3 regions of the Streptomyces sp. DF42 genome follow, and region 3 is predicted to be linked to each of the others. Evidence: riboswitches for the same ligand, from Rfam matches in the RefSeq annotation. Region 3 holds a riboswitch; each other region holds the start of a gene.
The links. Region 3 has a riboswitch for S-adenosylmethionine ahead of ACYUED_RS43135 (amino acid ABC transporter permease). Riboswitches for the same ligand answer to the same signal wherever they lie in the genome.
Positions count from the first base shown of each region.

Region 1 (3,265 bases), 5.1 Mb from region 3:
TCATGTTCAAACCTCCGGTCAGGTACGCGCCCTCGGGGGCGCGGGGCTGTGTTCGATGTGCGGCTACCGCCACGCGGGCGCGACCAGCCCCCAGCGGCCCGCAGACAAGAACAGCTACACGAGCCCAGCGTCGCGGAACGACTCCAGGTTGGGACGAATCGTCGCGGTCAGCCCCGTGCCGGCCACCGCGTCCAACGTCTTGAGACCGTCACCGGTGTTCAGGACGACCGTCGTCAGGGTCGGGTCCAGCAGACCGTTCTCGATCAGCTTCTTCGTCACGCCGACCGTCACCCCGCCGGCGGTCTCCGCGAAGATGCCCTCGGTCTGGGCGAGCAGCCGAATCGCGTCGACGACCTGCTCGTCGTTCACGTCCTCCACCGCACCGCCGGTGCGACGGGCGATGTCGAGGACATAAGGACCGTCCGCCGGGTTGCCGATCGCCAGCGACTTGGCGATGGTGTTCGGCTTCTGCGGCCGCACGACGTCGTGGCCCGCCTTGTAGGCGACCGACACCGGCGAGCAGCCCTCGGCCTGCGCACCGAAGATCTTGTACGGCTTGTCCGCGACGAGCCCGAGCTTGATCAGTTCCTGCAGGCCCTTGTCGATCTTCGTGAGCTGGGAGCCGGAGGCGATCGGGACGACCAGTTGGTCCGGGAGCTGCCAGCCGAGCTGCTCGCAGATCTCGTACGCGAGGGTCTTGGAGCCCTCGGCGTAGTACGGCCGCAGGTTGACGTTGACGAAGCCCCAGCCCTCGCCGGCCGGGTCGCCGATCAGCTCGGAGCAGAAGCGGTTCACGTCGTCGTAGTTGCCCTCGATGCCGACGAGCTCGCCGCCGTAGACCGCGGCCATGACGACCTTGCCCTGCTCCAGGTCGTGCGGGATGAAGACGCAGGAGCGGAAGCCGGCGCGGGCGGCGGCGGCACCCACCGCACCGGCGAGGTTGCCGGTGGAGGAGCAGGAGAGAGTGGTGAAGCCGAAGGCGCGCGCGGCCTCGATGGCCTGGGCGACGACGCGGTCCTTGAAGGAGTGCGTCGGGTTGCCGGAGTCGTCCTTCACGAAGAGCTTGCCGGCGTCGACGCCCAGCTCACGCGCCAGGTTGTCGGCCTTGACGAGCTTGGTCCAGCCGGGGTTGATGTTCGGCTTGTCCGCCACGTCCGCGGGGACGGGCAGCAGCGGCGCATAGCGCCAGATGTTCGCGGGACCCGCCTCGATCTGCTTGCGGAGCTCCTCGGTGTCGTAGGCCGAGAAGTCGTACGCGATCTCGAGCGGGCCGAAACACTCCTCGCAGGCGAAGACCGGACCGAGGGGTACCCGGTGACCGCACTCCCGGCACGAGAGAGCCGCGGCGGGACCCAGATCGACGGTGTTCGTGGTGCTTGCAACAGTCTGCGCAGCCATGTGAGGCGAGGCCCTTTCTCCTCATCTTCCTCACGACGCATCTCGTCGTGAGACGGATTTGGCACCTTCCCTAGCCGGGAGCCTCGCGGAATGATCAATATCGATCTACGAGAACCGACTGGAGGGTTGCCGGGGCTTCATCGGGCCGTATCCCTCTGCCCCTCTGGATGAGCGGTATGTAGTTGTTGAACTCGTTGAACGCGGGGACGACCCCCGACATGCGATGGTCATCAGCGTTGTTCAAGACTGTAACCGAAGGCCAGGACAGTTGAGATAGCCGTCCGATGCGCGAGATGGATCACACAGAATCCACGCTCGCCGAGAGAACGCAAAGGAGCCGCCTACGTGCTGGAAGAAGTCGAGCGCTGGCTGAGCACCCGCTCCTGGTCCCTCACCGATCGCCCGCTGCACCAGATTCTCGCCGCTAAACAGCGCACGGGCCAGTCGGTCAGTGTCGTGCTGCCCGCGCTCAACGAGGAGGAGACCGTCGGCGACATCGTCGCGGTCATCCGTCACGACCTCATGCAGCAGGTCCCGCTCGTCGACGAGATCGTGGTCGTCGACTCCGGGTCCACCGACCGCACCTCCGAGGTCGCCGCGGCGGCCGGGGCCAGGGTCGTCCACCGAGACGACGTCCTGCCCCGCCTCCCGGCCGTCCCCGGCAAGGGCGAGGTGCTGTGGCGTTCGCTGCTCGTCACGAGCGGGGACATCGTCTGCTTCATCGACGCCGACCTGAAGGAGTTCTCCTCCGACTTCGTCTACGGGATCGTCGGCCCGCTGCTCACCGACCCCGGGATCGACCTGGTCAAGGGCATGTACGACCGCCCCCTGGGAGGCGCGGCGGGCCAGGGCGGCCGGGTCACCGAACTCATGGCGCGCCCGCTGCTGAACATGCACTGGCCGCAGCTGGCCGGCTTCGTGCAGCCGCTCGGCGGCGAGTACGCGGCCCGCCGCAGCCTGCTGGAACAGCTTCCCTTCCCCGTCGGGTACGGCGTCGAGCTGGGCATGCTGATCGACGCCCTGCATCTGGTGGGCCTCGACGCGCTCGCCCAGGTGGACGTCGGTGTGCGCAAGCACCGGCACCAGGACGGGCAGGCGCTCGGCAGGATGTCCGCCACGATCTACCGCACGGCGCAGCTGAGACTGGCCCGCGGTCACCTGATCCGGCCGTCGTTGACCCAGTTCGAGCGGAGCGAGGACGGTTTCGAGCCGCGCACCTACTCCGTGGACACGGAGGAGCGGCCGCCGATGCTGGAGATCGCCGAGTACGCGTCACGCAAGGTCGCCTGACGGAGTCGCCCGACGGATGCGCGTCACGGTGCGTATACGGTCCGCCCCGAACCGCTACCAAACGTTTGAGCGTTTCCGGGCCGGGCTAGGTTGAGGTCTATGGCTTCCACGCAGGGCGCTGCTCATCAGGTGCATCAGGTGCTGGTCGCGTCCAATCGCGGCCCGGTCTCGTACGAAGTGCGGGAGGACGGCTCGCTGCTCGCCAAGCGCGGCGGCGGCGGGCTGGTCTCCGGTCTGTCCGCGATCGGGCCGGACGCGGGCGCCCTGTGGGTGTGCTCGGCGCTGAGCGACGGCGACCGGGAGGCGGTACGGCGCGGGGAGGGCGAGGCCGGCGTGCGGATGCTCGCCGTCCCGGCCGACGTGCACGCCGACGCGTACAACGGCATCGCGAACTCGGTCCTCTGGTTCGTCCACCACATGCTGTACCAGACACCGCTGGAGCCGGTCTTCGACGCGGAGTTCCGGCGGCAGTGGGCGTCGTACGAGACCTACAACCGGGCCTTCGCCGAGGCACTGGCCGAGGAGTCGGCCGAGGGGGCCGCGGTCCTCGTGCAGGACTATCACCTGTGTCTGGTGC
Region 1 is NZ_CM177859.1:4,301,587-4,304,851, forward strand. Features, by position in the region: gene ACYUED_RS19465 (MoaD/ThiS family protein) at 1-4, opposite strand, end outside; gene thrC (threonine synthase) at 115-1,398, opposite strand; SAM riboswitch class I at 1,417-1,572, opposite strand; gene ACYUED_RS19475 (glucosyl-3-phosphoglycerate synthase) at 1,744-2,688, shown strand; gene ACYUED_RS19480 (alpha,alpha-trehalose-phosphate synthase (UDP-forming)) at 2,788-3,265, shown strand, end outside.
Region 1: another riboswitch for S-adenosylmethionine. It lies ahead of thrC (threonine synthase); the one in region 3 lies ahead of ACYUED_RS43135 (amino acid ABC transporter permease).

Region 2 (3,265 bases), 6.8 Mb from region 3:
CCCGCGGGCCCGGGGGTGGCCTATCTGGCCCACCTGGTGGGCTTCGGCCTGGGCTTCGTCCTGGCCTGGGTCCGCTTCGGACGCAGCGAGGGCCCGAGGGGCGGCCTCGGAAGGGCGGTGATGGGAGACGGCCGGGCGACTACAGTGAAGTCCGCCCCAGCTCCGGCCCCCGAGGGAGAGAACCAGCCGTGATCACCGCGATCGTCCTGATCAAGACCAGCGTGGACCGGATCCCCGAGATCGCGGAGTCGATCGCGGCGCTGGAATCGGTGAGCGAGGTCTTCTCGGTCACCGGTACCTACGACCTGATCGCGATGGTCCGGGTCAAGCAGCACGAGGACCTGGCCGAGGTCATCCCGGGCCGCATCAGCAAAATCCCCGGCGTGGAGGGAACGGACACGCACGTGGCGTTCAGGACCTACTCGCAGCACGACCTGGAGGCGGCGTTCGCGATCGGCCTGGACTCCTGACCGGTCGCGGACACCGCCCGAAGGCGTAGCCCGGCTCAGACCGCGGGGACGCAGCGGCCTTCCTCCGTGTGGTACCGCCACTTCGCGCCGTCGCTCACCAGCTCCTTCACGGCGTTGACGAAGCGCTCGACGTGCTCGTCGGGGGTGCCGGCGCCGAAGCTCACCCGGATCGCGTTGAGGGACTTCTCGCCGGGCGCGGCCTCGGGGGCGCCGCACTCCCCCTGGGTCTGCGGGTCGCTGCCCAGCAGGGTGCGGACCAGCGGGTGGGCGCAGAAGAGGCCGTCGCGGACGCCGATGCCGTACTCGGCGGAGAGCGCGGCGGCGAAGTGCGAGCTGTTCCAGCCCTCGACGACGAAGGAGATCACGCCGACCCGGGGCGCGTCGTCGCCGAAGAGGGAGAGGATCCGGACCTCCGGGACTTCGGCGAGGCCCGCCTTCACCTTCTCGATCAGGTCCTGCTCGCGGGCGACCAGCGTGTCGAAGCCGGCCTCGGTGAGGGCCTTGCAGGCCGACGCGATGGAGTGGACGCCGATCACGTTCGGGGAGCCGGCCTCGTGGCGGGCGGCGCTCTCGTGCCACTCCACGTCCACTCCCCCGTCCTCGCGCCGCGTGACCTTGCGGCTGGCGCCGCCGCCCGCGAGGTAGGGGTCGGCGGCCCGGAGCCAGTCGGCGCGGCCGGCCAGCACGCCGGAGCCGAAGGGCGCGTACAGCTTGTGGCCGGAGAAGGCGACCCAGTCGACGTCGAGGTCCCGCACGGAGACCGGGTGGTGGGGGGCGAGCTGGGCCGCGTCCAGGACGATGCGGGCGCCGTGGGCGTGCGCGGCCGCCGCCAGCTCGCGCACCGGCCACAGCTCGCCGGTGACGTTCGAGGCGCCGGTCACGCAGACCAGTGCCGGGCCGTACCCGTCCTGGGGGGATGCAGTGCGGTCGGCGAGGGCGCGCTCCAGGGTCTCGACGGCCTGCCGCGGGGTGCGCGGGGCGTCGAGGTAGGTGACCCGGGCGTCCTTCCACGGGAGCAGGCTGGCGTGGTGCTCGGTCTCGAAGACGAAGACCTGGCAGTCGGCGGGGAGCGCGGCGGCGAGGAGGTTGAGCGAGTCCGTCGTGGAGCGGGTGAAGACCAGCTGGTCGTCGGGGCGGCAGTCGAGGAACTCCGCAACCGTCCTGCGGGCGTTCTCGAACAGGTCGGTCGACAGCTGGGAGAGGTATCCGGCGCCGCGGTGGACACTGCCGTAGTACGGGGCGTAGGCCGCCACGTCGTCCCAGACCCGCTGGAGGGCGGGGGCGCTGGCCGCATAGTCGAGCGCGGCGTAGGTGACCTCGCCGCCCGTCACGAGCGGGACGGTGACATCCCGGCCCAGAACGGGCAGCGGGGCACAAATGGTCTGGGCGACGGCAGCAGAGGAGACAGACATGGGGAACTCCCGTGAGAGGCAAGGAAAGTGAAAAGGGGTACGCGGGGGCGGGGCACTACGCCCTATCGCATTCGCTTGCTCACAGAAGACTCCTCGACGACCAGGACCCCTGGCTGTGGGAGGGGTCCGCGCTTGCCGCACACCTTGTTGTGCACGGCCTGGTCTTCACCCGGGGCACCCCGCCACGGACGGAGGGTTGCCGGACAGTCGGCCGGGGCCTCATGACTGTCACTCATGACCTGGTAGGACATCCTGCCATACGATCTTCGGTCCGCAAGGCGCAGTCCGGATCGTGGACTGCGCCCCGCGTCACTCCTCAGCGGTTGCTGACCGCCACCCAGCGCTCCAGCGTCCGCTTGGCCGCGCCCGAGTCGATCGACTCCGCCGCCCTGTCCATCCCGGCCCGCAGCTGCTCGGCGAGCGTCCCGGAGCCCGGATCGAGCGCCACGAGCGCCGCCGCCGAGTTCAGCAGTACGGCGTCGCGGACCGGGCCCGTCTCACCGTCCAGGAGCCTGCGGGCGACCTCCGCGTTGAACGACGGGTCGGCGCCGCGCAGGGCCTGCACCGGCACCAGTTCGAGGCCGACGTCACGGGGGTCGAAGGACTCCTCGGCGACCTTGCCGTCCCGGACGATCCAGACATGGGAGGTGGCCGTCGTGGTCAGTTCGTCGAGGCCGTCGTCGCCGCGGAAGACGAGCGAGGAGTTGCCGCGCTCGGCCAGGACGCCCGCGATCATCGGCGCCAGCCGGGGGTCGGCGACGCCGACCGCCTGGGCCTTGACCTTCGCCGGGTTGGTCAGCGGGCCCAGCGCGTTGAACACCGTCCGGATGCCCAACTGGCCGCGGGCGGCGGCGACATGACGCAGCGCCGGGTGGAACTTCACCGCGAAGCAGAACGTGATGCCCGCCTCCTCGGCCACCTCGGCCACCCGCACGGGCGTGAGGTCGAGGTTGACTCCCAGCTTCTCCAGGACGTCCGAGGAGCCGGACGCCGAGGAGGCCGCGCGGTTGCCGTGCTTGACGACCTTCGCGCCGGTGCCGGCCACCACGAGCGCCGACATCGTGGAGATGTTCACCGTCTTGGCGCCGTCGCCGCCCGTGCCGACGATGTCGACCGTGCGGCCCGACACCTCGATCACCTTGGCGTGCTCGTACATCGCCCGGACCACGCCGGTGATCTCCTGGACGGTCTCGCCCTTGGCGCGCAGGGCGACGACGAAGCCCGCGATCTGGGCGTCCGTCGCCTCACCCCGCATGATCTGGTCCATCGCCCATGCCGTCGCGTCGGCGCTCTGGTCGCGGCCGTACAGCAGGGCGTTCAGTACCTCGGGCCAGGAACGGCCCGCCGCGGTGTCGCCTCCAGCGGGGGTCACAGCGCTCATAA
Region 2 is NZ_CM177859.1:2,608,359-2,611,623, forward strand. Features, by position in the region: gene ACYUED_RS11945 (rhomboid family intramembrane serine protease) at 1-192, shown strand, start outside; gene ACYUED_RS11950 (Lrp/AsnC family transcriptional regulator) at 189-470, shown strand; gene ACYUED_RS11955 (aminotransferase class V-fold PLP-dependent enzyme) at 506-1,882, opposite strand; SAM riboswitch class IV at 2,006-2,122, opposite strand; gene trpD (anthranilate phosphoribosyltransferase) at 2,199-3,263, opposite strand.
Region 2: another riboswitch for S-adenosylmethionine. It lies ahead of ACYUED_RS11955 (aminotransferase class V-fold PLP-dependent enzyme); the one in region 3 lies ahead of ACYUED_RS43135 (amino acid ABC transporter permease).

Region 3 (3,265 bases):
AGGGCGCGGGCTATGGCGACGCGCTGTTGCTGGCCGCCGGACAGTTGCCGCGGGTAGGCGCCGACGCGTTCGCCGAGGCCGACGCGTTCGAGGAGTTCCTTGGCCAGTTGCTGCGCCTCGGGCTTGCCAAGCTTTCCGGTGGCGACGGGGGCGGCGGCCACGTTGTCCAGGACGGTCAGGTGCGGGAACAGGTTGAAGTTCTGGAAGACGAACCCGATCCGCCCGCGCTGGGTGAGGATGGCCCACTCGCTCAGCTCCTTCAGGCGGTCGCCGTGCCGCTTCACGCCGATCAGCTCGCCGTTGATGCTGACGTAACCGATCTCGGGCTTCTCCAGGTGGTTGATGACCCGCAGCAGGGTGGACTTGCCGGAGCCGGAGGGGCCCAGGATGACGGTGACCTCGCCGGGGCGGACGGTCAGGTCGACGCCGTCCAGTACCCGGTGGGTGCCGTACCACTTGTGCACGTCGTGGACCTCGACGGTGGCGGCCTCGACGTCCTCCACGGCTTCGAGCGTCTCGGCGGTCATACGGCGGCCTCCCGGCGGATGCGGGCCCGCAGGTCGCAGAGACCGGTGCGGAGCTTCTGCAGTGGCGTCGGCGGCAGGCTGCGGGTGGCACCGCGGGCGTAGTGCCGCTCGACGTAGAACTGCACGACGGACACGATGCTGGTCAGGATCAGGTACCAGACGGTGACGACCAGCAGCAGCGGCACGATGTCGCCGGGGTAGGTGGACCCCATGGTCTGCGCGGAGCCGAACAGGTCGAGCAGGGAGACGTAGAAGACCAGTGAGGTGCCCTTGATCAGGCCGATGAGCTGGTTGACGTAGTTCGGGATGATCGAGCGCAGCGCCTGCGGGAAGACGATCCTGCGGAACTGGTAGCTCTTGGGCAGGCCGAGCGCGGCGGCAGCCTCGTGCTGGCCCTGGTCGACGGAGAGGATGCCGCCGCGTACGACCTCGGCCGCGTAGGCCGCCTCGTTGAGGCTGAGGCCGATGACGGCGACGACCATGTCGGTGGCGAGTCTCGACTCGTCGAAGGAGAAGAAGGCCGGCCCGAAGGGGATACCGACGCTCACCGTCTTGTACAGGGCACTGAAGTTGTAGAGGAAGATCAGCACCACGATGAGCGGGATAGAGCGCAGCGCCCAGACGTAGGTCCAGCTGACCGCGCGCAGCACCGGGCTCTTCGAGAGCCGGCCCAGTGCGAGCACGATGCCGCCGACAAGGCCCAGCACCGCACTGTAGGCGGTGACTTCGAGGGTGATCAGCAGGCCGTCGAGGATGGTGGGGCGCAGGAACCAGTAGCTCCAGCGGTCCCACTGGTAGAAGGGGTTGGTCACCAGTCCGTGCACGAACTGGGCGACCAGGACGAGTACGACCGCGGTGACGATCCAGCGGCCTGGCCGTCGCAACGGAAGAACTCGCTGGGCAGTGAAAGGTTTTGACGGACCGTCGGTGATCGGCGGCTCGGCGAGGGCGACGGTGGCACCAGGGGGTTCACTCATGGTGGGCTCCGGCTGGGTCGGACCTCCCGGAAGCACGGCGGCATGCGGCGGCGCACGCGACGGCGGGTACCGGGGGCGGGGAGGACGACGGCACACCGCGGTCGCGGTGTTCGTCAGGAAGTGCGGGGGCTGCTGAGAGAGGTCAGCCCCGACAGCGGGCGCGGGCCGGTGCGGTACACAGTGCGCTGTTCACGCGGAGCAGATCGACGGCACGATCGCCGACGAGCAGGTTCGCATACGACGGGACGCAGCCCTGGGAGCGGCGTGCGGCCGTCCTGGGAGCTGCGTACATGGCGTCACCGTCACTCTTCCGGCCCTGTGGGCCTCGCGCTTACCGAAACTTCATCGGCCGGGTCGTCACCTGGGGCACCCCACCGCGGTGGGAGGGTTGCCGGTCAGCAAGCCAGGGCTTGTCGCTGACGCTCATGACCGTTCTGAACGGTAGTTAAAACAACGGCCCGAACATTTGTCAACGCCGGTCCAGCAGATGGAAAGGCAGGCGAGCGGTGGGGGCCGTCCGGTCCAGGATCCGGCCGGCCGCTCCGGCGGCCTCCAGGCGAGGCGGCGGAGCCGCGGTCGACGATCCGGCCCGCGCGCAGCAGCGCGATCTCGCCACACACGGTCTCCGCCTCCTCCATGTAGTGAGTCGTCAACAGCACAGTGGTGCCTGCGGAGTTGAGGCCCTGGACGACCCGTCAGATCTCCGAGCGCAGCTCGACGTCGGCACCGGCCGTCGGCTCGTCGAGGATGAGCAGGCGGGGCCGGTGCATGAGGGCCCGCGCGAGGACGAGGCGCCGTTGCATGCCGCCGGAGAGTTCGTAGGCGCGTGCATCGGCCTTGTCGTCGAGGCGGAACAGGGCGAGCAGTTCGTCGGCGCGCCGGGCGGCCGCCTTCCGGCCGATGCCGTGGTATTCGGCGTGGTAGATCAGGATCTGCCGGATGGACAGGGACCGGTCGACGTTGATCTCCTGAGCGGCCGGACCGAGGCGCCTCCGGGCCTGACGGCTGCGGTGGTCGTGGCCGAAGACGGAGAGCGTGCCTGCGGTGGGTCGGACGATGTTGCACAGCGAGCCGATCAGCGTGGTCTTCCCGGCGCCGTTCGGGCGAGCAGGCCGAAGAAGGCGCCGTCCGGTATCTCCAGGTCGAGCCCGGCGACCGCGGTGAAGCCGTCTTCGTACGTCTTGCGAAGGCCCTCGACCCGCAGTGCGGGCGGACTCCCGCCGCTCCGGAAAGCGGCGGGAGTCGCGAGCGGGTCAGGCATGGAACTGGTTCGCCGGGACCGGGAGCCCGTAGTGCTCGCGCAGGGTCGTGCCTTCGTACTCCTCGCGGAACAGCCCCTTGCCGCGCAGGATCGGCAGCACATGCTCCACGAAGGCCGCGAGACCCGACGGCAGGGCGGGCGCCATGATGTTGAACCCGTCCGCGGCACCGCCCTCGAACCAGGCGGTGATCGTGTCCGCGATCTGCTCGGGTGTGCCGACGAACTCGAAGTGGCCGCGCCCGCCGCCGAGCCGGGAGATGATCTGCCGGACCGTCAGCTGCTCGCGCACTGCGAGATCGATGATCAGGTCGGAGCGGCTCTGCGAGCCTTCCAGCTTCGGTCTGGCGAGGATGAAGTCCGGCAGGGGCTCATCGAGTTCGAAGACCGACGGCTCGGTCTCGAACACGGCGGCCAGCTGACGCAGCCCGTACTCCGGAACGCGCAACTCGTCGAACTGCCGCGCAAGCGCCCGGGCCTCCTTCTCGGTCGAGCCGATGTAC
Region 3 is NZ_CM177859.1:9,381,199-9,384,463, reverse strand. Features, by position in the region: gene ACYUED_RS43140 (amino acid ABC transporter ATP-binding protein) at 1-527, opposite strand, end outside; gene ACYUED_RS43135 (amino acid ABC transporter permease) at 524-1,504, opposite strand; SAM riboswitch class IV at 1,827-1,935, opposite strand; gene ACYUED_RS43130 (ATP-binding cassette domain-containing protein) at 2,200-2,562, opposite strand; gene ACYUED_RS43125 (hypothetical protein) at 2,580-2,765, opposite strand; gene ACYUED_RS43120 (LLM class flavin-dependent oxidoreductase) at 2,758-3,265, opposite strand, start outside.